Regions from separate parts of the Bacillus sp. BSL6 genome, predicted to be linked through region 3. Evidence: riboswitches for the same ligand, from Rfam matches in the RefSeq annotation. Region 3 holds a riboswitch; each other region holds the start of a gene.
What was found. A riboswitch is a leader RNA that binds a small molecule or an ion and turns the genes downstream of it on or off. The one in region 3 is predicted to bind S-adenosylmethionine.

Region 1 (7,888 bases), on a different contig from region 3:
TGTGTTGTATATTTATGCTTTCATTATAATAAGCTTTTACATTTGCATCAATTCATTTTTATATGCAATATTTCATATTAGGGAAAAAGCAACTTTTTCTGTCAGGGTGATGATGCTACGACTCTTCTTGAACATATTTCAATCCCTCTAAAAATATCAGAATTTTCTATTTTTAAGAGGTTATGAACGAAACAACCTCGAATAATTGTAATAAACATACATAAGGAGGTTGATCTATTTTGTTTCGTTCTTTTACTAATGGTTGCGTCGCCTTAGTGCAACGTTTCTTGCCAGAACCGTTTATTTTATCATGTTTATTAACTGTTTTTGTTATTTTCTTCGGCATGTTTGCAACGCATCAAACACCTGTGGAAATGATTAATCACTGGGGGAATGGCATTTGGGGACTTCTCGCCTTTTCTATGCAAATGGCACTTGTACTCGTGACAGGATCTGCTTTAGCAAACGCTCCTCTTATTAAAAAAGGATTAACGAAAGCGGCAAGACTACCAAAAACAAATGGACAAGGTATTATTGCCATTTCAATTGTAAGTTTACTAGGAGCATACATAAACTGGGGATTTGGTATTGTTGTATCTGTTTTATACGCAAAAGAAGTGGCAAGACAATTAGAAGGATTGGATTATAGACTAGCAATCGCTTCTTCTTACTCTGGATTTCTCATTTGGCATGCGGGGCTTTCTGCTTCTATCCCTCTTACGTTAGCAACAGGCGGAGAAACGTTAATGAAAACGACAGCTGGTAGTATTAAAGAAGCGATTCCAATCACTGAAACGTTATTCTCACCATACGCTCTCGTTCCAGTTATTATCTTTTTAGTTACGATGCCTCTCATTAATAAGGCGATGCATCCAGATGCAAAACATACAATAACAGTAGATCCTAGCGTATTCCATGAGGAAGCTGCCGCTCAAGAGATAGGAAAAAATACGTTCGCTGAAAAAATGGAAAATAGTATCATCATTACACTTTGCGTTGGATTGTTAGGTCTCATTTATATTTTCAACTACTTTTATACGAAAGGCTTTAACCTTACGCTAGACATCGTTATTTTTATGTTATTAATTGCTGGACTCGTTTTCCACCGTACTCCGATTCAATATATTCGCGCTTTTTCAGACTCTACGAAAAGCGCTTCTGGCATTCTACTTCAATTTCCGTTTTACGCAGGAATTATGGGGATGATGATTGGAGCAAATAGTGAAGGCCTTTCACTTGGAGGAGCTATTTCGAATTTCTTTATTAGCATTTCAAACGAAACAACTTTCCCGCTCTTTACTTTTTTAAGTGCTGGCATCGTTAATATTTTCGTTCCATCTGGTGGCGGTCAATGGGCTGTGCAAGCACCCATTATGATTCCAGCTGGCGCTGAACTTGGTGTACCTGCTGCAAAAACAGCAATGGCCATTGCGTGGGGCGATGCTTGGACAAATTTAATTCAACCTTTCTGGGCATTACCAGCATTAGCGATAGCTGGTTTAGGTGCTCGTGATATTATGGGATTTTGCGTTGTGAACTTACTATATGCAGGATTTATCATAAGCCTATGTTTCTTATTTATTTAAACGAAAAGCTAGTTTTATACTAGCTTTTTTACACAATAAATCATTTATTTCCCACGCAATTTATCACGGTCTTCCACTCTATCTCCGTAAGATATAATGCCTCAAATGCAAAAAAATCTTCACATACTTTTTCAATTAAATGTGGATTGTTCTTAAGGAAATTCCACTGTAATGCTTTAGGAAGAAAATATGTATCATATTCTTTACTTCCCCTTACTACTTCATCAACTTCTCTTTCACAAATTCCTCTTATTAAGTAATCATTTCTTAATTGTATTTGAATTTGCTGAAATGTTTCACTACATTTCTTCAATTGAATTAAGCAATTAATATATGTACGAAAAAGTTCATTATCATACTGACAACAATTTATAATACGTTCCATTTCATTCATAACGTACGAGCCTTTTCTTCTATTTGTAATAACCACTTTTCCCGCTTCTCTCGTTTACTCGTTTTCACAGATTGAAAAACAGATCGTTTTATATCGCGAATGCCGCAAAAACGTAAAACACCTCTCTTCATTATAATCCAATCGGCTGATCGATATAGTAGTGCGACGTACCATAACGGTGAGTCTAACGTATTAATTACCCATGCCTTCTTACCTTTTAGTAACCCTTTCGGCAGGGCACCTTCATATTTATAAGCAAAACCAGCAACGAAAATGCGATCAATAAATCCTTTTAAAATAGCTGGCATCCCCCACCACCATATTGGATAAATGAAGAGAAGAGTATCCGCTTCTTCTACTAACGCTCTGTACCGAGCTGTTTCTTCTTCATTTACTAAATCACGCCTTTTCTTCTCTTCATTAAATACAAGGACGGGATTAAATTGTTCTTTATATAAATCAAGTACCGTAACCGAATGGTTTGTTTCTTGTAATCCTTTTTGTACATGCTTTAAAATCGCCGCGTTAAAACTGGAAGGACTAGGATGAGCGTATACAATTAGTACATTCAATACATAACAACTCCCTCTATAAGTTAAAGTTTCCCCTTCTTTAACATCTTCTCTACAATTTGTACATTTTTTGAGCTTTGTAATAAACGGTTTAATACGGTAAGCAACTCTTCCTTGTCTAAATCTTTCAGTTTCTCTTTCACCGTACTTTCACCAGCACCTTGAATATCATAAACAACTGCCGCCATATGTTTACAATAGTTTTCATATGGACACTCACAGCTACTTTCTGTAAAATCTTCAAGATCAATAATCACTTCATAGTTTCCTGCATTTCCAGTAACGAAAGCAAATATTTTCTTATCTTGTATTTCAACATCATCTACATGTCCTTCTTCATAATATTCATACCCTTGATCCATAATGTACTTAGGAATCCATTTCGTTATATCATGTAATAAATAAGCGTACATAACAACACCTCTTCCTTTAATTCCCTTTTGACTTCTAGAGCCACTGCATGTTATTCTAATAACTGTCAAATAGCAAGTCTATATGACAAAACAACTGACACCTATTCGGCGAAGGTGTCTCTTTTCATTTGCAGCCGATATGAAGTGCCTCTTTCAGGCACATTCAATCTTTGACACTACACACTCAACACCATTCCCTGTATCAGGCTGCTTAAGCAGTCTTTTACTCTACATACTTCAAAAAAAGAGAGCTTAGCTCCCTTTTCTCGCCTTATAAAATACCCCTTTTTCCGTATAGAGATATTCATCAGCTAATGTAATTTTCCCATCCAGTTTCAGTTCATCTAATAGTCTTGATAAATAAAATTGATGTAACATCTTTTTCGTGAATTTTCCTTCATGATGCGAAACGATATGTTCTTGAATATCTAACAATGATATTGGCTTATCTTGCTCTATCATATATTCATAAACTGTACTACGCAGTTTTACGTATTTTTCGAGTGTCACAGCAATGCGCAACCCCTTTCTTCTTAATGTAAATTTTCGTAATCGGTTTTTTTGCAATAAAAAAACCTCTCCGATAAGAAGAAGTTACGTATATATCTTCGTCTTATCTCCCAGAACAAATTTGTTCTGCTGGAATTAGCACCTGCATCGCGGTTGCTGGGTTTCATCGGGCCAGTCCCTCCACCTCTCTGGATAAGAAAATATTCACTTAATTCTTACTATACGTAATTTCATTTCAATTGTCAAACAAATATAACAAATTATATTTTCTTCTTTACTGTTCATACTATACATATATGAGTATGCAAGGAGGATTATGAAATGCATCAAAATGCCCGCGGATATGTCCAAGACTCTTTTCAATCATTACAAGAAGCAAAACAATGTTTAGAAGCAGCATTACAGACTGTTGAAAAAGATTTTAATCGCGCTCGTATTGAGCAATCTCTTTATGCGATCGAACAAGCTATTCAACGCTGCGATTACACCGTTCACATTTTAGAACAAGATTGAAAAAACTTCCCATCATAAGGTGGGAAGTTTTTTCAAATGGCATACTTCATAATTATTGCCGTTATGATTAAAAAATATACAGAATTCACAATTTCTAAAATCCCTACTTTTATAATAGAAATTTTTTTGCCATACAATATAATGGCTCGAATGACACTTGGTATAAAAATAAGAGAACACAACGGATTAATAGCAAATACAATGATCATTAATAGAATATGATAACCCCAAGATATAAAGCGATACTTCGGATTATTTTTCTCACGTATCATCGTTTTCACATAAAACGTACTTCCTAAAAAATATAAAAATGAAATAAGCGCAATAAATAATGCTGTTTTATCTATAAGTTTCATTGAAAAATAATAACTAACTAAACCACCAATACAGAAAACAACAATCGCACTAATGTCATTTAGTAATGCCCTTTCATTTTTTTGACGAGCATAATGCATATTTACTATAAATAGTGGAATCATGACTATTACGAATAAAAGAATGCGCCATTCATATAATAGAGAAATCATCCCAAATACAAAAGCGATGATAAAATACACAATTGCTGCATGTAAATACTCTTTTTTTCGTTTTTGCTTTATATACATAAGGAATGGATACGTAGCTAAATAGATAAAGAACCAAGCTATAAACAATGGAATATGATATATAGTAGGTTTCCCAAGTATGACACTTAATAGAAATGGTATAACAAGCATCGCCCATGCACCATGTTGCTTCGGAATAACTAACTTCATTAACTATATACCTCCCTTTTGAAAATAATTCTCACCTACTATTATACAAATAATTTTATATAGTAACGGATATATATTGGACTATTTTTTGACAATAAAAAATGCTCCTTACAATATGTAAGAAGCATGAAAGAGGCAAACGAATATGTAAGTCGCGACCCTACCTTATATGAGTATGCTTTTCTATACCATGTTATGCTCATCTAATATGCCATATTTCTTTTTAAATCTTGTAAGAATTGTAATCCAAGAAGTACTAAATAATAGCAAGAACACAACATTTGAAATTGCATGGCTCAAATCGAAATAAAAACTTGCGATATAATACGAAATGACTGTTTCCCACGTTGCCTCTCGTATAAAACCGAGAAGCCCCCAAAAATTCATGATCCAGCCAAATAAAAATCCAACAAACAATCCGTATAGTAGTCTTCCCCATAGCTTTTTCATTAAAAACGTATTACGTAATAATCCAGCTATAAAACCAATCATACCCCATGAAAACATTTGCCACGGCGTCCACGGACCTTGTCCTAAAAAGATGTTAGATACGATAGCCGCTGTTGCCCCGATCATAAAGCCAGTTTCACTTCCGAAGACGATTGCAGAAACGATAATAACAAAAGAAGTTGGTTGTACACTCGGTAAAATAGAAAATGGTACGCGGCTCACTGCTGCAATTGCGGCTAACACAGCGACGAGAACAATTTCACGTGAAACAAACGCCTTTCTTTCAAAGCGGATATAGAAAGGTAACATAATAACGACTAATAAAAACAAACTACTTAACATGTAATACCCATCCATGATAAGTGTAGTAAAGAGTAATGTGCCTATTATTACTGCAAAAATACATATTATGAATGCAACATATCGTTTGGACACGCTCCGTACACATCCTCCCACGTTAATGCATATGGCAATTCTTTTCGAATGAATCGGTTAATAGAGGTTGTATAAAAGAAGTTACCACTAAAAAATTCTTTCGGTGCATCATTCATAATGACTGCTCCGTCGAATAACATCATACATTGATCAACGTATTTCGCTGCAAATTCAATATCATGCGTTGCCATTACAATTGTTGTACCTTCTTTTTGCAACTTCCTAAATAGCTCCCCTACTCTTTCTTTCTTCCATGGATCGAGTCCCTTTGTCGGTTCATCCAGTAATAATAAAGTTGGCTTTGATAATAATGTCGTACATAATGCAAGTAATTGTTGCTCTCCCCCGCTACAATCATGTGGATGGCGTTCTTTAAGCGAGTACAACCAAAACTGTTTTAGCGTATCTTCTGCTCTTTCTTTTCCTTGTTCTCCGTATAATTCACGTGCTCGTTCATACACCTCGTCCCACACTGTATCAAATGTAAAATGATAATACGGATGCTGCGATACATACCCAATACTTTTAAATCGTTCTTTCGAATCAATTTTATGTATCACTTTCCCGTTCCACTTTACTTTCCCTCTTCTCGATTTTTGTAACCCTGCTAAAATCGTTAACAGTGTAGACTTCCCTGTACCATTCTTTCCAACGAGAGCTACCCATTTTCCTTTTTCAATCGATACTGTTAAATCTCGTAAAATGAGCGGACTATTCTTTTCATATTGGAACGAAATATGCTCGGCACTTAAAATGACTTCTTGCTTTTCACTTTGTACTATTGGCTCATTTACATATGATATCGCTGAAAAATCATTCATTTTCATTTGTGCTTCTCGCACTGTAAACGGAATATCTTTCGCATTCCACTCTAAAAACAATCTTGGAATTTGCGGAATAAATGGCCGGAACTTTTCTACTTTCCACATATTTGCTACAACCGTTTTCGGACTACCGTCATACACGATTTGGCCGTTACTCATACAAATAACGCGCGTTGCAAGGGGTATTACTTCATCTAAACGATGTTCACTTAAAACGATTGTAATTCCAAGTTCTTCATTAATACGCTTTAACAATCCTAAAAATTCTTTCGCAGCAATTGGATCTAACTGCGCAGTTGGTTCATCTAATAATAATAATTTCGGTTGCATCACTAATACCGCAGCTAAATTGACAAGTTGCTTCTGTCCGCCAGATAACGTATGAACAGATTGATGCAATAAATCTTGAAATCCTAAGAAACTAATAAGCTCGGCTATTCTTTTTTGAATAATATGTGATGGTAATCCGATATTTTCTAAAGAAAACGCTAATTCTTGAATTACTGTATCCATTACGAGCTGATTTTCTGGATTTTGAAATACCATACCAATTTCTTGAGCAGATAACAAATCCGGTACATTTTCTAATAAAGTACCATCATAATATGTATCCCCAGTACGCTTACCGATTGGAAGTAATTCCTTTTTAAAATGTTTTAATAAAGTCGTCTTTCCAGATCCTGATCCTCCAGCAAGTGCAATAAACTCTCCTTTTTGAACAGAAAGAGAAATATGCTGTAACGCATATTCGTTTTCATCAGCATATACAAATGATAAATTGTTTATTTCTGCATGCGCCACCATAGCCACTCCCTTCCTTCCATTATAATTGGTAAACTAATAAACATCGTAAATACGCCGAACATCATTCCATCATATTGCTGAAATAAAATAGATTCGACTTTCGGATAAATGATTAACTTTCCTCCGCCATATGTACTACATATAATAGCAATGATAAGTAGAATACTTAAATAACTGAGCGTATACCAATCGCGTCTTTCCATTCTATACCGAATATATGTTGTACGCTTCGTTACACCAAATCCACGAGCTTGCATAGAATCTGCTGTTTGCAGCGCATCTTCTAATGAACAAATTAATAATACTTGCAGCAATTGCATACCATTTTTCACTCGTTCCACAATTGAACCTGCATCTACTTGTACACCTTTCGTTTTTTGGACAAGTGTTATTTTCTGTAATCGCCTCATAAACAAAGGAACAAACCTCACTGTAATCATCGTTAACAATGCTACTTTCGGTGAAATTCTAGAAAATAAATATAAAAATTTATGACTTGAAATAATATCATTATACGAAGCAAACGTAAACATAATCGCAACTAGTAATAACCCCATTACTACTCCAAACATAATTGCCTCAAGCTTAATACGGCTATCACCTAACCAAAATAATGTAGTTCGACCTCTATG
Region 2 (7,888 bases), on a different contig from region 3:
CTAAATATGGACGAGCCGATAACCCACCGCCTACTTTTATATGAAAACCAACTTTTTTCTCACCATCTATTTCTTTCGTAGCAGGTGTAAATGCAACACAGTTAATCTCTGCGTTTGCTGCGTTATAAATGTTAGAACTAATAGACATTTTAAATTTACGTGGTAAGTTAGAAAACTCTTCATTATGTTGGAAGTAGTCATATACCTCTTTCACAATATGCGTTGTATCAAATAATTCATTTGCATCAATGCCAGCAAGTGGATTTCCCGTAATATTACGCGTTATATCACCACACGCCCCAGCTGAAGATAACCCAACTCTTGCTAATCTTTTAAAAATATCTGGAATTTGATGAATTTCTAACCAATGAAACTGAATCGCCTGTCTTGTCGTAATATCGATTACGTCACGTCCATAATCCTCAGCGATAGAAGCAAGCACTTCTGCCTGTGCATTCGTAATAATGCCAGAAGGAATATTTACGCGCATCATAAAATAACCCGCTTCTTTCGGTCTTTGTAAATACAACCCTGCCCATTTGAATGCGTCCCACTCTTCTTTCGGAATAGATTCGAAGCCATTCTCTGCATAGTAAGGAATATCATTAAAGATTTCCAATCCATCTTTTTTTAATTTATTTTTCTCAGTTTGATTTAATTTTTCATTGTTAGCCCATACTTTTTCATAACTCATTTTTTATCCCCCTATATAAAACTACGCTCTTGTAAGTATTTCACGATTTGTTCTGCACATTCTTCAATAGAATACTTATTCGTTTCTACAATTAATTCCGCTTTTTCTGGTTCCTCATACGGTGAATCGATACCTGTAAAGTCTTTAATATCACCTTTTCTTGCTTTTTTATAAAGCCCTTTCGGATCACGTTTCTCACACTCTTCAATTGGACATTTTACAAACACTTCTATAAATTCATCTGTAGCCAATAGATCTCTAACTTGTTTTCGATCTACTCGAAACGGTGAAATAAACGCTGTAAGAACAACAGTACCTTGATCTACAAATAGCTTCGCCACTTCGCCAATCCGTCTTATATTTTCCATACGATCACTTTCAGAAAAGCCTAAGTCTTTATTTAAACCGTGGCGTATATTATCTCCATCAAGTACATAGTTTCCAATATTCTTTTCAAATAGTTTACGAGCAACCGCGTTCGCTACTGTAGATTTACCCGAAGCTGATAAACCAGTAAACCAAATTACAAAACTATGATGCCCATTCTTCACTCTTCTCTCATCTTTTGAAACAGAAGCTGTATGCCAAGTAATATTCGTATCCATCTCATTCTCTCCCTATTCTGTTACTACTTCTTTTTTCAAACCTTTAATTAGTACCTCTACTACCTCTTTACGACTAAATGTACTTGGCGGAATCTCACCGTTTCTTAATAGTTCTCTTACTTTCGTACCCGATAAAATAACATGATCTTCTTTTCCGTGCGGGCATGTTTTTGTCGAAGCCATCGCTTCACATTTCGTACAGTAAAAACTATGTTCAAAAAATAACGGTGTAATCCCTAACTCTTCCACTGTAAAGTTTGTAAAAATTTCTTGTGCTTCATAAGTTCCGTAATAATCTCCTACCCCAGCATGATCGCGCCCTACGATAAAGTGGGTACATCCAAAATTTTTTCTAACTAATGCATGGAATATTGCTTCCCTCGGTCCTGCGTAACGCATTGCCGCAGGAAATACACTTAAAAAGACACGATCTTTCGGATAATAGTTTTGAAGTAATACTTCATAGCTTTCCATCCGTACATCAGCTGGAATATCGTCCGATTTTGTTTCCCCAACGAGCGGATTTAAAAAGAGTCCATCTACAATTTCAAGAGCAGATTTTTGAATGTATTCATGGGCACGATGCACCGGGTTCCTCGTTTGAAATCCTACTACTGTTTTCCAACCACGTTTTTTAAATTCTTCTCTCGTTTCAATTGGGTCTAAATGATAAGAAGGAAACGGATTATTTTCAAAGCGTTTCGTAAGAACAATAGCCCCACCGACATAAACGTTCGGTCGTTCATATAATTTTTTCACTCCCGGATGAGCCTCATCCGTCGTTTTATATACTAGTAACGCTTCTTTTTCCTTATCAGGCACAAAAATATCTTCTATTTGAATGACACCATATACATTTCCACCGTTAACAAGTTTTACTTCCTCTCCAACTTTTAGCGTCTCTGCTACTTCTTCTGTTACTGGTAATGTAATTGGTATACTCCAAACACTCCCATTAGCTAAACGAAGCGTTTCTACAACCGAATCATAATCTTTCTTTCCTAAAAAACCAGTAAGCGGGCTATATCCCCCTGTCGCTAATAGTTCTAAATCACTTAACGCAATATTATCTAGCCCAATTTCTTTTTCAATTTGTAATACGTCATATGTCTCGTCTACACGGTTTACTAATTCGTTTACTGTACTCATGTTCTATATCCCCTCTTAGTTTTATTTCAAGATTCATCTTATTGATAATGAAGACCACATTCAGTTTTCACTTTCCCAGCCCATCTACCATCTCTTGAATCGCCACCCTCTCCTACAGGCAACGTACACTTCTCACACCCAATACTTGGATATCCAATATCATGTAATGGGTTATACGGCAAGCTATGCTTGTATACATATCGCCATACCTCTTTCCACGTCCAATGAATGAGCGGACAAACTTTAATAGATTGAAAGCGATGATCTTGATTTATAAACTTTGTATGCTTACGCGTTTCTGATTGTTCCCTCCTCAACCCCGATATCCACGCTTTTTCATTCGCTAATGATTCTTCTAGCGGTAAAATTTTCCTAATCTTACAACAAAGATTAGGATTGCTTTCCCATAGCTTGTTACCATGCAATTTGGCTTGTTCATCAAGTGTAAGTTTTGGCTGTTTTTCTATAATATTTAATGAAGGAAATCGTTCTCGTACTTTTTGAATTAATTCATACGTTTCTTGAAAATGAACATTTGTATCCAAAAATACAACTTTAGCAGATGGATTTACTTGGTTAATAAGATGCAGTAGTACCATCCCTTCCACTCCGAAGCTACATGCGTATACAATTTCATTTTCATATTCTTTATACGCCCAACTTAATACTGATAGCGCGCCTTTCGTTTCATCTTCTTCTGAAAATGAAATATCATTTTCTTCCCACGTTTCATACGTCAACATGTTTTTTCCCCCTGTAAAAGCAAAAAGACGGTTTTAACCTAATAAAATAGGTTAAAACCGCCTCTAGTTTTTCTAGTCAGCGCTTTTTACTTTAAACGTACTTTTTCACTTTTCTCTAATTGAATGACTTTTCCATCTTGCACAACAATTGTAATTGAACCATATTTCATATCAGCAAGCATCGCTTCAATTTTCTCAGATACTTCCTCAAAATGTTCCCGTACGCTCACGCGAACAGCCCCCCTTTTTATTCATAAAAAAAATCTTTCCCATTTCGAAAAGACTGTTCGGTAATATATTTTACCTTATCTTTCAAAATGGATTCCATTTTGCTGGATTTAGCACCTTGCTTTCTATAAGCAGGTTGCCGAGCTTCGCCGGGCCAGTTCCCTCCGCTTCTCTTGATAAGCTTTGTATTTGTATTTTATCACAATTCTGATTTTTTTCAATCCTAGTTTTCCGATATATTTTAATTATTTTATTTTACAAAAAAGGAATTGCCCATCCGAACAACTCCTTTTTCCTCATTTAAACAAGTTCTTTAATACGTATGCGATCGTTCCCAATAATATTTTCATATGTTTCGCGCTCTACAACAATTTGTGATGTACCGCCTTTCACGAAGACGACAGCTGGTCTACGAATCCGATTATAATTATTCGCCATCGAGTACCCATATGCCCCTGTACAAGAAATCGCTAGTAAATCGGCAGAGGCAACTTTCGGTAAAGTAATATCCCAAATTAACATATCTCCACTCTCACAGCATTTCCCTGCAATCGAAACAACTTCCTCGTTCTCATCATTCCCTCGATTCGCTAACATCGCTTCATAACGAGCGTTATATAAAGCAGGTCTTAAGTTATCAGTCATCCCACCATCCACTGATACATATTTCCGAATACCAGGAATGTCTTTCACAGATCCGACTGTATAAAGTGTCGTTCCGGCATCACCTACAATACTACGGCCTGGTTCAACCCATATTTCTGGCAATGGATAATTACATAACGTAAATTGTTCTCTCACCGCACTTGTTACAGCTCGCACATACGTCTCAAGAGTTAATGGTGTATCGGACTCTGTGTAGCGTATTCCGAATCCTCCCCCTACATTTAGCACTTTTACTACATAATTTGTTCGCTCTCTCACTGCTTCTAAAAATTGACGAAGAACTTCAATCGCTCGCACAAAGCCAGCCGTTTCAAATATTTGTGATCCGATATGTGAATGAATTCCTAACACGTTATAATTTGATTTTTGTAAAGCAAGCTCAATTGCCTGCATCGCTTGACCATTTGACACGCCAAATCCAAATTTTGAATCATCTTGACCTGTTGTAATATATTCATGTGTATGCGCCTCTACTCCGGGCGTTACACGAATTAATATGTTCACAAATTTCCCATGTTGCACTGCTAAATCATGCAAAATTTCTAATTCTAAGAAGTTATCTACGACAAAACAACCAATATTCGCCTGAAGAGCCATCACAATTTCTTCATCTGTTTTGTTATTGCCATGAAAATGAATGCGCGATGCAGGAAATCCTGCTTGTAGTGCAGTATATAATTCTCCTCCAGAAACAACATCTAATGACATATTCTCTTCACGAGCTACTCGGCACATCTCCATGCACAAGAACGCCTTGCTTGCATATGCTACTTGATAAGAGAACCCACTTTCTTTAAAAGCACGATGAAACGCGCGGCACTTTCCTCGAATTGACTCTTCATCGTATACATAAAGTGGTGTTCCATATTGTTTTGCTAGCTGCGTCGTGTCGCACCCTCCAATTTCTAAGTGTCCTTGCCCATTAATTCGGCTTGTGCCGTGTAAATACATTTGAATTCCTCCCTTATTTCCTCTAAAACTCATAACCCCAATCTTCTATTCATTGCAGCACGCTTTTAGATAGACAAAAAACGCGCGGAACAATGTTCACACGCGTTTCTTATTAGGAAAAATATATATTGAAAAAATAAACGAGTTGTTATCTCCTCAAAATAAGAAACCGCATCAACATCTCCAAATAGCTCTCCATAAAATAAATCTTATGACAGTACTACATTTATTCAATGCAGTCCCAATATATGAATAAGATGGTTATTCTTATATTTCGGCAATAGTCCCTTTCAACCTATGATCACAGATTCCATTAAATCTCCCATAGCTTACTCTTTCCTATCGCGGCCTCTACCTTTGAGAGTAGATGAGGTAAGTCTATTTAATTTTCAAACATCTAATTGTTGCTATTAACAATACCAAAGGACCATTTTATTTGTCAAACAATTTTTTATATTGCTTTTTGACAGTTTAGTTTCGTATCGTTTGGTAAGCGCTTTACTGAAACCTTTGTCACTTCCCATTCACCTTCTTCGTTATTAAATGTAATCGTTACCTTCTCAAATGGTGGCGCAATTTTCCCTGCAACACGTTCATACTTAGTCACTTCAATACTCGCTTGAAATAAATATGTACCGCTATACACTTTTTTTAAACTAATAATTTTCGGGCATTGATAAGGCTTCAAGCTCCCATATTGTTTTTCGATTGCTTTATTTATTTTCGGAAATAACACAGAATAAAGGGCATCTTCCATAAGAGGTGCATCATACTCTGCTACCGACACACTTGGTGAAGCAAAAAGTATAACACTACTGCATACTATAAAATATAATAATTTTCGCATTATAACCTCCATATTGTTACACGATTCTTTCCGCGCACGATAATAATCATACATAGAAACTCCATTTTATTGTCTCCTACTGCCCTTTTTCTACTCAATTGTTATAAAAAAGTCCACAACTCTCTTTTATTTTCGTATAATGATACTCATAGTATAATAAACATAATAATAAAGGACTGTTCGTATATATAAAATGAGGCGCTAATCAAATAGGCCCACAAGAACCGTCATGCTTTTTAGGAGAGGAGTATATTATGCTACAACGTCTGTTTCCAAAACTGCGATTCGCACTCGTTGCAGTCGTTTTATTATGGATAAAAACATATATTGTGTACAAGCTAGCGTTTGATATTAAAATTGATAATTTCTTTGAAGAATTTATGCTTTTTATGAATCCACTAGCTGCGTTACTTTTATTTTTCGGTTTTGCATTATTTGCATCTAAACACCGAAATCGCATTATAGTTGGAATTAGTTTTATACTGTCATTCATTTTATTTGGAAATGCAATGTTTTATGGGTTTTATAACGATTTCGTTACGTTCCCAGTATTATTTCAAACAAATAATATGGCTGATTTAGGGACGAGTATAAAAGAACTCTTTACGTATAAAACATTACTGTTATTCGCAGATGCGATCATCTTAATGTTTCTTTCGCGTAAATTCCCATCATTTTGCGACAAAACGCCGCTTTCTCGCTCTGAGAAGAGAACTTTCTTTAGCGGTGTAACAGCTCTATTAGCACTACAAATTGTTGTTTCTGTTATTTATAAACCACAAATGTTCTCACGCTCATTCGATCGTCAAACTGTCGTGAAAAATTTAGGTTTATACACATATCATCTATTTGATATTACACTGCAATCAAAATCTTCAGCTGAACGTGTATTTGCAAGTGGGGACGGGTTCTCTGAAATTAAAAACTATACAGACTCAAAAGATAAGCAAGTTGATAAGAACTTATTTGGATCTGCAAAAGGTAAAAATGTCATTTTGATTTCAATGGAATCTACACAAAGTTTTGTTATTAATAAAAAAATAAATGGAAAAGAAATTACTCCATTTTTAAACGAATTTATTAAAGATAGTTTTTATTTCGATAACTTTTATCATCAAACAGGACAAGGTAAAACTTCTGATGCTGAATTTATCGTTGAAAATTCACTTTATCCGTTAGACCGCGGTTCTGTATTCTTTACTCACGCAACAAATGAATATACAGCTACACCAGAACAATTAAAGAAATACGGATATTCTTCTGCTGTCTTCCATTCAAATGATAAAGCGTTTTGGAATCGGGATGTAATGTATCCTGCACTTGGATATGATCGTTACTTTAATTTAAATGATTACGTAGGCACAGAACAAATGTCAGTCGGTTGGGGATTAAAAGATAAGGAGTTCTTTGAACAATCTATTCCAAAGTTAAAATCCTTACCACAGCCGTTCTATACAAAATTCATTACTTTAACAAATCATTTTCCATTTCTTCTAAATCCAGAAGATCAATATGTTGATGAGTTTAATTCGGAAAGTGGCGTTGTAAACCGTTACTTCCCAACCGTTCGTTATACGGATGAAGCTCTTAAACAATTTATTAAACAATTAAAAACAGAAGGACTGTATGACAACTCTGTTATTGTCATTTACGGAGATCATTACGGTATTTCTGAAAACCATAACGCAGCTATGGCTCAGTTCCTTGGGAAAGACGCTATTACACCATTTGATTCTATGCAATTACAACGCGTCCCTCTCATTATTCATGTACCTGGTCAAGAAGGAAAAGTCATTTCTAAAGTGTCTGGTCAAATTGATATTAAACCAACGCTACTTCATTTACTTGGTATTAAAACAAATAAATCAGTTGAATTTGGAACTGACTTATTTATTAAAGAAGAAGATCCACTTATGGTAATGCGTGATGGTAGCTTCGTTTCGGAAGATTATGTGTATACAAAAAACATGTGCTATAAACGAAACACAGGTGAAGAAGCAGACAT
Region 3 (7,888 bases):
ATAAACCAGAAAGGCCTATAATATCAGGCTTCTTTTCTTGTACTTCTTGCACAATTCGATCCGAGCGAACATTAATTCCTAAATTAATAATCTCATATCCGTTATTTGCTAAAATAATTTCAACGAGATTTTTCCCAATATCATGCACATCACCTTTTACAGTTGCTAATAATACTTTTCCTTTTTTCGCACTATCGCTAGATTCCATATGTGGCTCTAAATAACTTACAGCAGCTTTCATACTTTCAGCACTTTGCAATACTTCAGCAACGATAAGCTCATTATTATTAAATAATCGTCCTACCTCATCCATTCCTGTCATAAGTGGGCCATTAATAATATCCAAAGGTTTTCTTCCTTCTGTAAGTGCGAGACTTAAATCTTCGTGTAAACCTTGTTTCGTACCTTCTACAATGTAATTTGCGAGCCTTTCATCAAGTGTTAATGTTTCTTGGACAACAATATCTTTCTTTTTTGCCACGCGATAGAAGTTTGTAAATTTTTCTAACGTCTCTTGCGTCGTTTCAAAAAGCAATGCATCTGCAAGGCGTTTTTCTTCATCAGGAATTGACGCATAGCGCTCTAATTTTTCCGTATTTACAATCGCGTAATCTAACCCTGCTTTCGTTGCATGATATAAAAAGACGGAATTTAACACTTCGCGACCAGCTGGTGGTAAACCAAATGATATGTTACTTACACCTAAAATCGTTAAACACTCTGGTAATGCTTCTTTAATAAGGCGAATCCCTTCTATCGTCGCAGCCGCCGAGCCAATATACTCTTCATCACCTGTCCCTACAGGAAATACAAGTGCATCAAAAATAATATCTGATGGGCGTATACCATATTTCGTCGTCAATAACTCATAACTTCTTTTCGCAATTTCTAGTTTTCTTTCCGCACTTACTGCCATTCCATCTTCATCGATTGTTCCAACTACAATTGCAGCACCATATTTACGAAGAAGCGGTGTCACTTTTTTAAATCGCTCTTCTCCATCTTCTAAATTAATTGAATTAATAACAGCTTTCCCTTGAATATAAGTAAGAGCTCGCTCCATCACATGTTCATCTGTTGAGTCAATCATAATCGGTACTTTTAACACTTTCGTAACTTCTGCCAAGAAGTTTTCCATATCTTCTATTTCATCGCGGTCCGGGTCTGCCATACAAATATCAATAATATGAGCATTTTTCTTCACTTGCGCTCTAGCGATTTCAGCAGCCTCTTCAAATTTCCCTTCTGCTACTAATCTTTTAAATTTACGTGATCCAATAACATTTGTTCTTTCACCAACAAATAATGGTCTCATAGAGTCATCATATTGCAGTGCCTCTAATCCACTAACTCCATGACCTTCTCGTTCATGATGTTCACGAGGCTTTAGGGATGCTAGTGCTTCTTTCATTGCTTTTATATGTTCTGGTGTTGTGCCACAACAACCACCGATAATATTAACCCATCCTTCTTCAGCAAATCGCTTCACTTTTTCAGCGAGAGAAGATGGAGATTCATGATAATGTCCATCTTCATCAGGAAGACCTGCATTTGGATAACAAGAAATGTAACACTCCGATAAATCAGATAGAGAACGAATATGGTCTCTCATAAACTCCGGACCAGTCGCACAGTTTAATCCAACAGATAATGGCTTCATATGTTCTACCGATAAGTAAAAAGCCTCAATTGTTTGCCCAGCTAGAGTCGTTCCCATCGGTTCAATCGTTCCCGAAATCATGATAGGTACAACTGTATTTAGTTCATCAAAAGCCGCTTGAATTCCAATATAAGCAGCCTTCACGTTACGCATATCTTGACTCGTCTCAACGAGTAATACATCCACTTCTCCTTTCAACAATCCTCTTGCCTGCCGTGTATAAGCTTCAATTAATTCTTCAAACGTTACACCACCAGTAACACTAATCGCTTTCGTTGTCGGTCCCATTGCTCCCGCAACATATACTTCCTTCCCGCTTTCTTCGACTGCTTGCTTCGCTAAACGCGCTGCCTTCTCATTTAGCTCCTCGTCTAAATGAGATAACGCATAATCACTTAGTACAATATTGGTTGCCCCAAATGTATTTGTTTCAATAATATCCGCTCCAGCTTCAATATAGGCTTTATGAATCTTTAAAATAACATCTGGTCTTGTTTCTACTAAATACTCATTACACCCTTCGTACTCCTCTCCTCCGAAATCTTCCGCAGTTAAATCCTCTTGCTGGATCATCGTTCCCATTGCACCATCTAATATTAAGATGTTATTTTGTAATTTTTCTTCTATACATTTCATCAATTAATACCTTCTTTCACTTCTTGCTTTTCTCTCACATATTTAACAAGATGTTCTGTAATTTCATATTTTAAAAATGGTGTAATAAGATAAATGCCGTTAAAGTATTTCATCGCCGCATCGATCAATTCTTGAGAAATACGAATCCCTTCCTCAATTGCTGCCTCTTTCGTTTCATGTCCATCCATTCTCTCTCTTACTGCTTCAGGTAAAGTAATACCTGGCACCTCAAAATGAAGAAAATCTGCATTCCGTTTACTTATTAATGGCATAATCCCAATAAAAATAGGTTGTTCTAAATGCTTTGTCGCTTCATACACTTCTTCAATTAACGCGATATCATAAATCGGCTGCGTTAAGAAATATTCTGCTCCAGCATCTATTTTCCGTTCCATTCGCTTAACCGCTGCTTTTAAATGTCTTACATGCGGGTTAAATGCACCGCCCACAGAAAACCTTGTTGCCGGTCCAATGGATTTCCCTAAAACGGAACGCCCATCGTTCATTTCTTTAATCATTTTAATGAGCTCGATAGAGGACAAATCATATACAGAAGTGGCACCTGGAAAATCACCAACGCGCGCTGGATCTCCAGTTAAAGCTAACACTTCTTCCATGCCTAACGCTGATAATCCTAGTAAATGAGATTGTAGTCCGATGACGTTATGGTCTCTACATGTTAAGTGCGTCAATACCGGAATATCATGCTTCGTTAATAATGCTCCCATTGCCATATTCGAGATACGGGGCGATGCTAATGAATTATCTGCTAGAGTAATAGCATCTGCTCCAGCTCTTTTCAATGCTCTTGCGCCTTCAAAAAACCGCTGCGTATCTAACGTTTTTGGTGGATCTAATTCCACTACTACGGTCGTTTGTTTTTTTGCTTTCTCTGCTAAAGTGACATGAGCTTTTGAACGTTTCTCATGTGTATGAACTACTTTCGGTCTTTGAACCGTATCCTTTTCTATTACAGGCGTAACATTTAGAGTAGCACGTTTCATACTTTCAATATGTTCTGGAGTCGTGCCACAACAACCGCCCAATAACCGAATACCTTGCTCAATAAATTTCGGTGTCATCGCTTCAAAATAAGCTGGACTTCCCTCATATACGTATCGTCCCTCTACATAATTTGGGAGACCTGCATTTGGATATGCTGACAAGTAACCATTTTTCGGAATCGATATCATTTTAAGAGCTTCCGTCATATGAAGTGGCCCTAGTTGGCAGTTCAATCCAACAACATTTGCACCGTAATCTAAAAGCTGTTTTAATATTTCATTTACATCATTTCCATTTTGAGTCGTACCCGCCTCATGTAACGCCAATTGCGCTACAATTGGAATATTTGTTTCTTTTCGTAACACCTGGACAGCATGAAGTAATTCAAACTCATCATAAAAAGTCTCTAATAGCAGTCCATCAACCTGTTCTTCTAATAATGCACTTGCCTGTTCCAGTAACATAAATTCTCGCTCCATATCAGTTGTCGTAACCGCCCCGATATGTTTCATACCACCAATTGTGCCTAAAATTGCATTTCTGTCTGTAACAGATGCTTTCGCCAGTTTTACTGCCGCTCTATTAATTTCAGTAACTTGATTTTCTAATCCATACATACGTAATTTCGCTTCATTTGCTCCGTACGTATTTGTTTGAATCACATCTGCCCCAGCCGCTACATATTGCTTATGAATCGATACAATTAAATCTGGATCAGATATATTCAATTCTTCAAAACTACTTTGCAAACCATGTGAATGTAATAACGTCCCAACCGCACCATCACCTATTACAATTCCTTTTGATAATAAATCTAGTAATTTCACAAATCTCCCTCATTTCTATCAATATAAAAACCCCCTCTTCACTTTGAAGAGGGGGACATAATCGATCCTCCTCTTATTATGCAAAACATTCGTTTTGCAGGTATTAGCACCGTTTCAAACATTTCGTTTGAAGGTTGCCGGGTTTCACAGGGCCTTTCCCTCCACCGCTCTCAATAAGAGTTTGTCTTTATTATTTTATTTATGTAGCTAAAAGGAAATGCGTTCCCCTTTTAACAATGTTTGTTAATTTTTTTATAAATTTAGCACGCACAAATACAAAAGTCAATGACACTTGCGGAAAAATAAAAATTATTTAAAATAAAGTTGCAATTCAATTATCTTTTGTTGTAAAGTTAAAAACATAATAAAATTTCATACGAACATTCTTATCTAGAGAGGTAGAGGGACTGGCCCTATGACGCCTCAGCAACCATTAACATTTGTTAATAAGGTGCTAATTCCAGCAAATTGTGAAAGATTTGACAGATGAGAAGAAGACTCTATTCAAACCGAAAGCCTTCTTCTTAGAAGGCTTTTTTATTTTATATTCAACTAATGGTTCAATTTAAAAAGGAGGAATTTTCACATGTCAACTATCGAAACAAAATTAGCGCAAATCGGAAACCGGAGTGAAACTACAACAGGAACTGTTAATCCACCTGTTTATTTTTCAACTGCTTATCGTCACGAAGGAATTGGTAAATCTACTGGATTTGATTATTCACGAACTGGAAATCCAACGCGCGGCCTATTAGAACAGGCAATCGCAGACTTAGAATGCGGTGAACAAGGTTATGCCTGTAGTTCAGGGATGGCAGCCGTTCTTCTTGTCCTTTCCCTATTCCGCTCTGGAGACGAACTTATTGTTTCCGAAGATTTATACGGTGGCACTTATCGATTATTTTCTGAGCACGAAAAAAAGTGGAACGTTCGATGTAGATACGTAAATACACAATCTATTAAACAAATTGAGCAAGCCATCACAACGAAAACGAAGGCTATTTTCATAGAAACTCCAACTAATCCATTAATGCAAGTTACCGATATTGCCGCTGTTGCAACTGTAGCGAAAAGACACGGACTACTTCTTATTGTAGACAACACATTCTACACACCTTATATACAGCAGCCATTAACAGAAGGTGCCGATATCGTACTTCATAGTGCAACGAAATATTTAGGTGGTCATAACGATGTACTAAGCGGACTTGTCGTTGCAAAAGGAAAGGAACTTTGTGAGGAAATCGCTCATTATCATAATGCCTCTGGTGCAGTCTTAAGTCCATTTGACTCATGGCTATTAATTCGTGGTATGAAAACGTTAGCGCTTCGCATGAGACAACATGAAGAAAATGCAAAAGCAGTTGTTGCTTATTTAAATGATGAGGATGGGGTGACAGATGTATTTTATCCTGGAAGAGGCGGCATGATCTCGTTTCGTCTGAAAGATGAAACATGGATTAATCCATTCTTACAATCTTTATCCTTAATTACATTTGCCGAAAGTCTCGGTGGTGTTGAAAGTTTAATGACATATCCAGCAACACAAACACACGCTGATATTCCTGAAGAAATTAGAACAGCAAACGGTGTATGTAATCGTCTTCTTCGATTTTCCGTTGGTATTGAAAATAGTAACGATTTAATTCAAGACTTAAAGCAAGCCATTAAACTTGTAAAAGAAGGTGTAAGAATATGAGTTATTCTATAGATACACTCTTACTGCACAACCAATATAAACATGACTCGCAAACAGGAGCTGTTAACGTTCCCATCTATAACACATCAACATTTCACCAATTTGATGTAGATACGTTCGGGAAATATGACTATAGCAGGTCAGGCAATCCAACTCGTGAAGCTCTTGAAGACATCATTGCTTTATTAGAAGGCGGAACAAAAGGATTTGCCTTCGCATCAGGAATTGCAGCGATTTCTACTGCATTCCTCCTCCTTTCACAAGGTGATCACGTACTCATTTCAGAAGACGTATACGGAGGAACTTATCGAATGATAACTGAAGTTCTCTCCCGTTACGGTGTTTCACATACATTTGTTGATATGACCAATTTAGAAGAAATAAAGCAAAACATTAAGCCAAATACAAAACTCTTTTATGTAGAAACACCTTCCAATCCACTTTTAAAAGTGACAGATATTCGTGCTGTTTCTAAACTTGCAAAATCTATTGGCGCCCTTACTTTTGTTGATAATACATTTTTGACACCATTATTCCAGAAACCACTTGACCTTGGCGCTGATGTCGTTCTTCATAGTGCCACAAAATTCATTGCCGGTCATAGTGATGTTACTGCCGGATTAGCAGTTGTAAAAGATACCGATCTCGCCCAAAAACTTGGCTTTTTACAAAATTCATTCGGCGCTATTCTAGGCCCGCAAGATTGTTCTCTCGTACTTCGTGGTCTAAAAACATTGCATGTACGTCTTGAGCATTCAGCTGCTAATGCCAATAAAATTGCACACTATTTACAAGAGCACGCTAAAGTTCAAAATGTCTATTATCCAGGATTACAAACACATCTTGGATTTCACATTCAACAATCTCAAGCTACATCAGCAGGAGCTGTCCTATCTTTCACTTTACAATCAGAAGACGCACTTCGCCAATTTTTATCAAAAGTAAAATTACCTGTCTTTGCAGTTAGTTTAGGGGCTGTCGAATCGATCCTTTCCTACCCAGCTAAAATGTCACATGCAGCACTATCGCAAGAAGCTCGTGATGAAAGAGGGATTTCAAATTCATTACTTCGGCTATCCGTCGGTCTTGAAAATGTTGACGATTTAATATCCGATTTTGAAAATGCCCTTTCTTATGTAGAAGAGCCTGTAAATGCATAGAGAGCAGAGAAGATATGAAATTAAGTTATCATATCTTCTTTTTTACGCTGATAAGTATATTTGTCAACCCTTCGTATAATTCATAAAAAAAATGACAGATCACTATCTATTTCCAAGTAATGAATTAATTGATATATTAAGAAGTAAAAAAGGGGCAAAAATAATGGATACATGTGCAGATGTTTTAATCGTTATCGATTTACAAAATGGAGTATGTTATAGTGAGGAGCATTTATTTAATTTACAAAATTTACTTACAAAAGTAAATAAAAGAATTTCTTCATACAGAAAATCAAATAAACCAATTCTTTTCGTTCAACATTGTGACGATGATTTAGTACCTGAAAAAGACCTTTGGGCTATTCATTCAGATTTAGATGTTCAAAAACAAGATTTTTTTGTAAGAAAAACACATGCCAATTCTTTTTATAACACAAACTTGAAAGAGATTTTAGATCAATTATCTGTACATCGTATTGAATTTTGTGGTGCCCAAACAGAGTACTGTATGGATACCACGATTAAATTTGCCCATGGACTAGGGTACGAAAACTTCATGTTCCAGAAAGCAACCTCTACGTTAAATAATCCATTTATGTCCGCAAAAGAGACGATTGATTTTTATGAAAATATATGGAACCACAGATTTTTAAAATTGATGAAAGATGAAATCTAGAATACATAACTAACGTCTTGGTAATTATAAGATTTATCAGCTATATTCAAACATTTCATTTTCACCATAAAGAAGCTGACTACATTCGGCTTCTTTTCTTTTAACCTGTTTTATATTCTATATATAACATTATAATTCCTTTGTCATATTATTTTAAAAATTTCGTATATTCATTTGAAAGAATAAGAAAATCATGATAAAATTGTGTTACAAATATATCTATAT
Region 4 (7,888 bases), on a different contig from region 3:
ACTTCGCATCAATTGCATAGTTCGAGTTAATTAAAACCGCGTCGCCTTCTTTATTGTTATACACCTGTGGTAATAAACCAGGCTCAATATCCGTTTTAAATTTTAAGTTTTTCGGATTATCTGCGATATCTTTTGGAGTTGCTTTAACTGGATCCACCCCATCTTTAATTTTTAAAATGCCTTCTTTTTGTAAAATTGCTAAACCACGTCCATGATCAGCAACTGAATTACTCATAATAATTGTCGCTCCGTCTGGAAGTTCTTTTAAGCTCTTATATTTTTGAGAATATACACCAATCGGTTCTAAATGAATTTTTCCTGCTACTTCAAAATCATATTTTTTATCTTTCATTTCTTTTTCTAAATACGGAATATGCTGGAAGTAGTTTGCATCTAAATCCTTATCCGCTAACGATTTATTTGGTAATACGTAATCTTGGAATTTTTTCACTTCTAATTCAATTCCTTTTTTCTCAAGTAACGGTTTTGCCTTTTCTAAAATTTCAGCGTGCGGTACGTTAGAAGCACCAACAACTAGTTTCTTTTCATCGTTATCTTTCCCGCCACAAGCAGCTAACCCAAAAATTGAAGTTGAAATAAGTGCTGTCAGTAATAATTTTTTCATTTGAAACATCCTCCCGTTTTTTATTATCGTTTATCTATTCGAGTCGTTACACGATCACCAATCCACTGAATGAAAAATACAACTAGTAATACACAAATTGTCGCAACGATTGTTACATCGTTATTCCCTCGTTGGAATCCTTCTAAATAAGCAAGTGTTCCAAGACCACCAGCACCAACAACTCCCGCCATTGCTGTATAGCCTACTAACGCAATTGTCGTAACCGTAATACCAGATACTAATGCTGGTAACGATTCTGGAATCAATACTTTTAAAATAATTGTACTTGTTTTTGCTCCCATCGCTTTTGAAGCTTCAATTACACCTTTATCAATTTCGCGAAGTGCAATTTCAACCATTCTTGCGTAAAACGGTGCTGCTCCAATAATTAAAGCTGGAAGTGCAGCGCTCGCTCCAAGAATTGTTCCAAGCAGAATCTTTGTAAATGGGATTAATAAAATGATTAAAATAATGAACGGTATCGAGCGGAAAATGTTTACGAACGCTCCAATCGCCGTATTAACCGCTTTGTTTTCCCATAAATTATCTTTCGCTGTCATAAAGAGTAACAATCCTAAAATGAGTCCTAAAATAAATGTGGCAAGAGCTGCGATTGCCGTCATATATAACGTTTCACCAGTTGCTTCTAACATTTGATTCCAATCAACATTCGTGAGTAACTTATCCATGTGCAATCACCTCCAGCTCTACTTGATCTTGATGTATTCCCTCTATTGCTTGCTGAATCGCTGTTTCCTCACCATTTAAATGAACAACTAAACTACCGTAAGAACCGTTATTCGTTTGTGCGATATTGCCTTGCAAAATGCTAACTTCTATATCACTGCGCTGCATTAATCTTTGAAGCACTGGTCTTTCTACAGCTTCACCGATAAACTGCAAACGAACTACTTTACCATCTGGATATTTCTCAATTAAACTTTCAATCGTTTCATTTGTATCTTCAGAATCCGTTAACTGCTGTACAAATCGTTTTGTAATGTCCTGCTTTGGATTACGGAACACATCAAGTACTGGACCTGTTTCTACAATCTTTCCTTTCTCCATTACCGCAACGCGATTACAAATCTTTCGAATTACGTGCATCTCATGTGTAATAAGTACAATTGTTAAGCCGAGACGTTTATTAATATCTAATAGTAAATCTAAAATTTGATCTGTCGTTTCTGGATCAAGAGCTGACGTTGCTTCATCACATAAAAGTACTTGTGGATTATTAGCTAACGCTCTTGCAATTCCAACACGTTGCTTTTGTCCTCCGCTCAGCTGAGATGGATACGCGTCACCTCTTCCTTCTAATCCAACAAGATGAATTAACTCATCAACGCGTTTCCTTCTCTTCGCTTTATCAACACCTGCAATTTCAAGTGGGAACTCGATATTTTCACGTACAGTTCGTGACCAAAGTAAGTTGAAGTGCTGAAAGATCATTCCGATTTCTTGCCTTGCCTTACGAAGCTCGCTTCCTGTAATGGCTGAAATGACACGATTTGCGATTGTAATTTGGCCAGAAGTTGGTTTCTCCAACTGATTGAATAATCGAATTAAAGAACTTTTTCCAGCGCCACTATATCCGATAACACCAAATATTTCACCTTTATCTATTTTTAAATTGGCATTATCTACAGCAGTGACATCACCGCTTTTTGCTTTATATATTTTCTTTACATTTTCTAATAGAATCATGGTGTATCACCCCTTTTTTTAATAAAAAGCGTAAGCGGCTCGCTTAGAACAAGAGGGCGCCCAAATCCCAGACGTAGAGGCGCTTTTTGCCTCATAGGAAGGGATGAAACGACCGACTGTTCTAGCCGCTGGAGCTAGATTTTTGATCGACTCCGCAATTTTTTATTTTTGATGCGTATAGCCCACCGTTATCATTACTTTTATTATTTGAATGTCCTCCACATTCAAACAACAAAAAAACCTTTCCGCTTTAGAGAAGCAGAAAGGTTTATATGCGTATATAACAACATTATCCCTCTCTCTCATCTCTCAAAGCATTTGCTTTGCAGGAATTGGCACCATTTCAACATAAGTTGACGGTTGCCGGGCTTCACAGGGCACAGTCCCTCCACCTCTCTTGATAAGAGAAATCAGATTACATTTTCGTCTGATTTGTAATTTATGAAATTGTCTATATTTTATGAATTGAATTGTATCAATATCCACACACCATGTCAACAGAAATTTTCGTAAAAAACGAAACTTCAGAATTTTAAGCACCTACTGACATCGGTTTACATATATGAAACATCGATTCAATTAATAACATCGTTCGATACGTTCCCGAATATTGTATACGTCCATCGTTCATTAACGTTTGCAATCGTACATTGCCATTCACCAATTGTTTTACATCTTCTTCATCTACACAAACGATTTGCTCCGTTCCTCTTTCCTCATGTAGCAACTCTATATAATCTTTTGAAATTTGTAACGAACAACTTTCATCCCCAAAGCGGAAATTAACAGTTTTTTCTCCTTGTCTTAAAAGCGGCTCTAAATGATATTGACCATTAGCGTAATTTACAAATGACTGAAGCAAAGAATATAATTTCACTCTAAATCACATCCTTCATATCACTTTCTATTACACATACCATTCCCTCTTACTAAAGAGCAATCCTGTTACTTTCGCTCGACAAATACTGTAACCACCCTGCATCTCGACATATTTCCCAAGAAATATGTCGAGGCGGCAAAAACTTTGCCGCCTACTTTAATTCCGTATATAAATATTCAACCGAATGAAATGCATATATCTTCTTTATCAGTGTCCCATTTTCAAAAACAAGTAAACACGGTACACTTTCAATTCCATACTCTTTCGCGAAATGCGGAGCATAATTTAAATCTAACATCCCAATTTTCAAATCTTCAATTGTCATCTCAACGACTGTTAACATCTTTTTTGCTAATTGGCATGTTCCACACATTGGAGTATATACATATAACACTGTTTTTTCTTCGTTCTCTATTAGGGCTGTAGCTTCGGCTCCTGTCCAATCAATCACTTCTATCATTCCTTACCGTAAATATTCTGTATAAACGTCAATGTCAGCTCCCCATAATACATTTGCTAAGTGTGAAGATGGCGCTGTTGCCACTTCCCGGTACGAGCGATCAATATAAATATGCTCTGCTTGCGGAAATTCTTTTCGAAACTGTTTCCTTAACTTTTCTCCAGCATCATCAGCATCCACTAGCACATACACTTCCTTATCAAAAAACTGATCAACGAGCTCATCCATTTTCGACAAACCAATTGTACCATTTGTACAAACAATTTCCACTGGTTCCCGAATAATAGATTCAATCTTTCTTCTATCTGATGTACCTTCTACAATAATGACTTTTTCTACATAAATCATATGTCATCACCCGATCACCATATACTATACAACCTTTAACTTAGTATATAGTATATTCGTTATTTTCATGTTGTTTCCTGTTTATTTTTGCAAAAGAAAAGCGCAAGCGGCTCGTTCAGAACAGAAGGGCATTGGAACTCCTGAACTAGAGGCGCCTTTTGCCTCAAGTGAAGGAGTGAAATGACCGACTGTTCTAGCCGCTGGAGCTGGATCATAATAAAAAGCGCAAACGGCTCGTTTAGATTGTGAGAGGGATGGAGCTTCTGACGCAAAGGCGATTTTTGCCTTGCAGGAAGAAGTGCAGCCACCGAACAATCTAGCCGCTGGAGCTGGATCATAAAGAAAAGCGGAACCGACTGCTTAGCCCTGTTGGCTAAGGTTCTTTCGCACAGAAGACGCTTTTTGTCTTCTCGTGCGGAAGGTTCTTAGACATGAAGGGCTAGGAGGTGGAGCTGGACAATGAAAAGTGCAAGCGCTCGTTCAGAACAGGAGGACACCCGAACCCCTGAACTAGAGGCGCCTTTTGCCTTGCAGGAAGAAGTGCAGCCACCGAACAATCTAGCCACTGGAGCTAGACAATAAAAAAACAAAAATTTTTTTCAAAAAACGTTCTTCCACACGATAATTAGTATATGATTCTACGTTCATTATTTTACATAAAATAAAAAAGGACAGCACAAAGGCTGTCCTTCATTCGACTATAATTAGTCTTGGTTTGTCATTTCTGCATATTTTTCAGCAGTTAATAACTTTTCAACTTGGCTTGCATCAGAAAGTTCAACTTTAACCATCCATGCACCCTCGTATGGAGATTCGTTAACAAGTTCTGGTTGGTCACTTAATTCTTCGTTTACTGCTACAACTTTACCGCTTACAGGTGCGTATAATTCAGAAACTGTTTTAACAGATTCTACGCTTCCGAATGGCTCGTCAGCTTCGATTGTTGCACCTACTTCAGGAAGTTCAACGAATACGATATCGCCTAGCTCACTTTGTGCAAAGTGAGTAATACCGATAACAACTTCATTACCTTCAGTTTTTACCCATTCGTGTTCTTCAGAGTAACGTAAATTATTTGGAATGCTCATGACTGTACCTCCAGTGAATGTATTAATTATGTAAAAATACCTTATTGGTACTTTTTCCACACACTTTCAAACTGCTCTTCGTTAAAACCAAGTGTTACCTTCGTTCCATCTGTTACAATTGGACGTTTAATCAACATGCCATCAGATGCTAAAAGCTCGTACATTTCGTCTTCACTTGCATCTTTTAACTTATCTTTCAGACCAAGTTCACGGTAACGCATTCCACTTGTATTAAAGAATTTTTTTAATGGTAATTCACTTTTTTCATGTAAATTACGTAAATCTTCTTTTGATGGTGGATTTTCAACAATATGAATCATCTCATATGCTACATCGTTTGCCTCAAACCATTTCTTTGCTTTTTGACATGTGCCACACTTTGGATATGAATAAAATGTTACTGTCATAAATTCACCTACTTTTTTACTAACCTTTACCTTTATCATATAGAAAACGTTTTATTATTTCAAACGATTATTCGCTAAACTTTTACTTATTTCGTGATAATTTTTAATAATCCTGCAAATTTTTCTTATTTTTCCGCCATTTGTTAAGAAAAAATAAATATATATTTTTTTAGATTTTTCTCTCATTCTGTATCGAACATATATGTTAAACAAACGTTTGATTAACTCACTATTTTTCTTTGTTCACTCTTTTAGCTACATCGTTTTCTTTCTACCGAACATATATGTTAAACAAACGTTTGATTAAATTCCTATTTTCCCTTGTTCACCCTTTAGCTACATCAATTTCTTCCTACCGAACATACATCTTAAACAAACGTTTGATTAAAAAAATAAGAAGCCTCTTTTGCAGGCTCCTTCATTATCTATTCAAATAATCTGCAATTGTTTGAAATACGACGATATACATATTATGAATACTTTCTTCTGTATTTCCGCCATTAGATAAACCAACTGCCCATTGTTGTCCTTCACCACTTCCGATATTTGCAAACCCTTGCGTATACATCGCATTTACATCTTTTCGGGCACTGTTATACTCTATCCCTTTTGTAATAAAAATCGAATATGATTTATCTTGTAAACCGATAAAAAATACTGGTTTCTTTAGTGATGAAAATACATTTTTATACTGATTTGTTGAGGCTTCTTGAAAGTGATCTTTCATTATTAGAAAACCATCTACTTCCTTAGATTTCTTTTCCAGTTCCTCTAACTTCATTTCCTCAAACTTTACATTCCTAAACGTATCTTTCGGTTTTTCTCCAACAACTCCAATTACGAGTGCTCTTCCGTTATATTCTAATTTCTCTCCTTCTTTATCCTTTGCACACCCAGCACTCGCTAGGCATATCAATATAAAAACTAAGAAATACGATAAACGCTTCATTCAGCACCCTCCCCTTCTTTTCAGTCAAGTGACAAAAACGTAAGGTTCATTCAAGAAAATGTAAGCAAAATCGATAGCCCAAATTACGTTTCTATATTATAATCAATTGAATTTACTTACATTACTAAACATAGGAGATTATCATGAAGAAATTTAAACTTTCATCTTTTCTTCCGTTAAGTTATATACTTCTACTCGTACTCGTAAGTCCCCTTTACGATGTATTAAATAAATCGGCTGTTCACGCAGTAGATGTCACAACTGTAGTAGATGATTGGATTCCATTTGTGAAAGCATTTATTATTCCTTATTTACTTTGGTTTCCTTACTTATACGGCGCACTTATTTATTACTGCTTTGCAGATCGAAAACAATATTATGTCACTTTAAGTAGTATCATTCTTGGAAAACTTGCTTGTTTTTCCATTTATTACTTTTGGCAAACAACTGTACCACGTCCAACAGTCGTTGGATCAGACGTATTTTCCGAATTAGTTCGCTATATTTATAGTATCGATCAACCGGTGAACTGTTTCCCTAGCATTCACGTTCTTACTACCTTTATCATTATGTTAGCTGCCTTTAGACGTAGAGAACAACATGCTTTTGAATATTACATTCTTACCTTCTTCGGTACGCTTATTATTTTATCAACGCTATTTACGAAGCAACATGCATTTGTAGACGCCATTTCTGGAATGACGCTTGCAAGCATACTCTACTTCGGCGTTCAGCTTTTATTAGCAAAAGAAACCGTACGTGTTCTAGTAAAACAAAATCATAAAATGTAAAAAGCAGACTGTGGCTTCTCAGTCTGCTTTTCTCTATATAAAAGGAGATTTTTAAGTTAAGATTGCGGTACAGTCATATCACCAGAGTGAATACGACCTGCTTTTTTAAGAGCAATGTAAAGTATATAAGAAACAGCTACTGGAATGACGATATAAGTGATTACCATCGCTGGGACAACTTCCCATCCTTCGCTGGAAATTAAATTAATTGGTGCGATAAGAGAACTTAATCCAAGACCTGCAATTTCTTTTCCTGCTTCCAGTTGGAAAATTAATGCGGATACTGGACCAACTATAGCACTGGCGACGACAGTTGGGACGAGAATCATTGGATTTTTAGTGATATTTGGCAACTGTACTTTCGGAGTACAAAGTGCTTGAGCTAATATGCCGCCTAAATTGTTTTCTTTCGCTGAGATAACAGAGAATCCGATAAACTGAGCAACGCAGCCTGCAAGAGCAGCACCACCTGCAACACCGTCTAAGCTAAGTGCGATCGCTAGCGCAGCTGATGAAGCTGGAGAGATAAGTAATAGTCCCCAAACAACTGCAATGACGATAGAAGCGATAAACGGGCTACCAGCTGAACTATCTTTAATGAAAGCTCCAACTGCGTTTAAAACAGGAGTGATA

Region 1: another riboswitch for S-adenosylmethionine. It lies ahead of RCJ96_RS17555 (hypothetical protein); the one in region 3 lies ahead of RCJ96_RS03230 (bifunctional homocysteine S-methyltransferase/methylenetetrahydrofolate reductase).
Region 2: another riboswitch for S-adenosylmethionine. It lies ahead of RCJ96_RS07730 (YezD family protein); the one in region 3 lies ahead of RCJ96_RS03230 (bifunctional homocysteine S-methyltransferase/methylenetetrahydrofolate reductase).
Region 4: another riboswitch for S-adenosylmethionine. It lies ahead of RCJ96_RS23255 (methionine ABC transporter ATP-binding protein); the one in region 3 lies ahead of RCJ96_RS03230 (bifunctional homocysteine S-methyltransferase/methylenetetrahydrofolate reductase).

Annotation. Positions count from the first base shown of each region.
Region 1 is NZ_JAVGCW010000005.1:156,440-164,327, forward strand. It holds gene RCJ96_RS17535 (short-chain fatty acid transporter) at 240-1,586, shown strand; gene RCJ96_RS17540 (group-specific protein) at 1,627-1,980, opposite strand; gene RCJ96_RS17545 (NAD(P)H-dependent oxidoreductase) at 1,977-2,552, opposite strand; gene RCJ96_RS17550 (SWIM zinc finger family protein) at 2,576-2,965, opposite strand; gene RCJ96_RS17555 (hypothetical protein) at 3,218-3,475, opposite strand; SAM riboswitch class I at 3,576-3,674, opposite strand; gene RCJ96_RS17560 (hypothetical protein) at 3,797-3,988, shown strand; gene RCJ96_RS17565 (YwiC-like family protein) at 4,021-4,743, opposite strand; gene RCJ96_RS17570 (ECF transporter S component) at 4,927-5,628, opposite strand; gene RCJ96_RS17575 (ABC transporter ATP-binding protein) at 5,601-7,256, opposite strand; gene RCJ96_RS17580 (energy-coupling factor transporter transmembrane component T) at 7,235-7,888, opposite strand, start outside.
Region 2 is NZ_JAVGCW010000002.1:299,447-307,334, forward strand. It holds gene RCJ96_RS07710 (nitrite/sulfite reductase) at 1-694, opposite strand, end outside; gene cysC (adenylyl-sulfate kinase) at 706-1,299, opposite strand; gene sat (sulfate adenylyltransferase) at 1,312-2,448, opposite strand; gene cysH (phosphoadenylyl-sulfate reductase) at 2,487-3,191, opposite strand; gene RCJ96_RS07730 (YezD family protein) at 3,278-3,421, opposite strand; SAM riboswitch class I at 3,494-3,602, opposite strand; gene lysA (diaminopimelate decarboxylase) at 3,720-5,036, opposite strand; lysine riboswitch at 5,217-5,398, opposite strand; gene RCJ96_RS07740 (DUF3888 domain-containing protein) at 5,488-5,883, opposite strand; gene RCJ96_RS07745 (LTA synthase family protein) at 6,138-7,888, shown strand, end outside.
Region 3 is NZ_JAVGCW010000001.1:583,335-591,222, reverse strand. It holds gene metH (methionine synthase) at 1-2,296, opposite strand, end outside; gene RCJ96_RS03230 (bifunctional homocysteine S-methyltransferase/methylenetetrahydrofolate reductase) at 2,296-4,128, opposite strand; SAM riboswitch class I at 4,199-4,308, opposite strand; SAM riboswitch class I at 4,512-4,621, shown strand; gene metI (cystathionine gamma-synthase/O-acetylhomoserine thiolyase) at 4,715-5,827, shown strand; gene metC (cystathionine beta-lyase) at 5,824-6,987, shown strand; gene RCJ96_RS03215 (cysteine hydrolase family protein) at 7,151-7,663, shown strand.
Region 4 is NZ_JAVGCW010000009.1:52,726-60,613, forward strand. It holds gene metQ (methionine ABC transporter substrate-binding lipoprotein MetQ) at 1-625, opposite strand, end outside; gene RCJ96_RS23250 (methionine ABC transporter permease) at 649-1,314, opposite strand; gene RCJ96_RS23255 (methionine ABC transporter ATP-binding protein) at 1,307-2,332, opposite strand; SAM riboswitch class I at 2,632-2,739, opposite strand; gene RCJ96_RS23260 (hypothetical protein) at 2,865-3,209, opposite strand; gene RCJ96_RS23265 (thioredoxin family protein) at 3,364-3,672, opposite strand; gene RCJ96_RS23270 (toprim domain-containing protein) at 3,676-4,020, opposite strand; gene gcvH (glycine cleavage system protein GcvH) at 4,725-5,108, opposite strand; gene RCJ96_RS23280 (arsenate reductase family protein) at 5,150-5,515, opposite strand; gene RCJ96_RS23285 (hypothetical protein) at 5,937-6,464, opposite strand; gene RCJ96_RS23290 (phosphatase PAP2 family protein) at 6,608-7,255, shown strand; gene RCJ96_RS23295 (PTS transporter subunit IIC) at 7,312-7,888, opposite strand, start outside.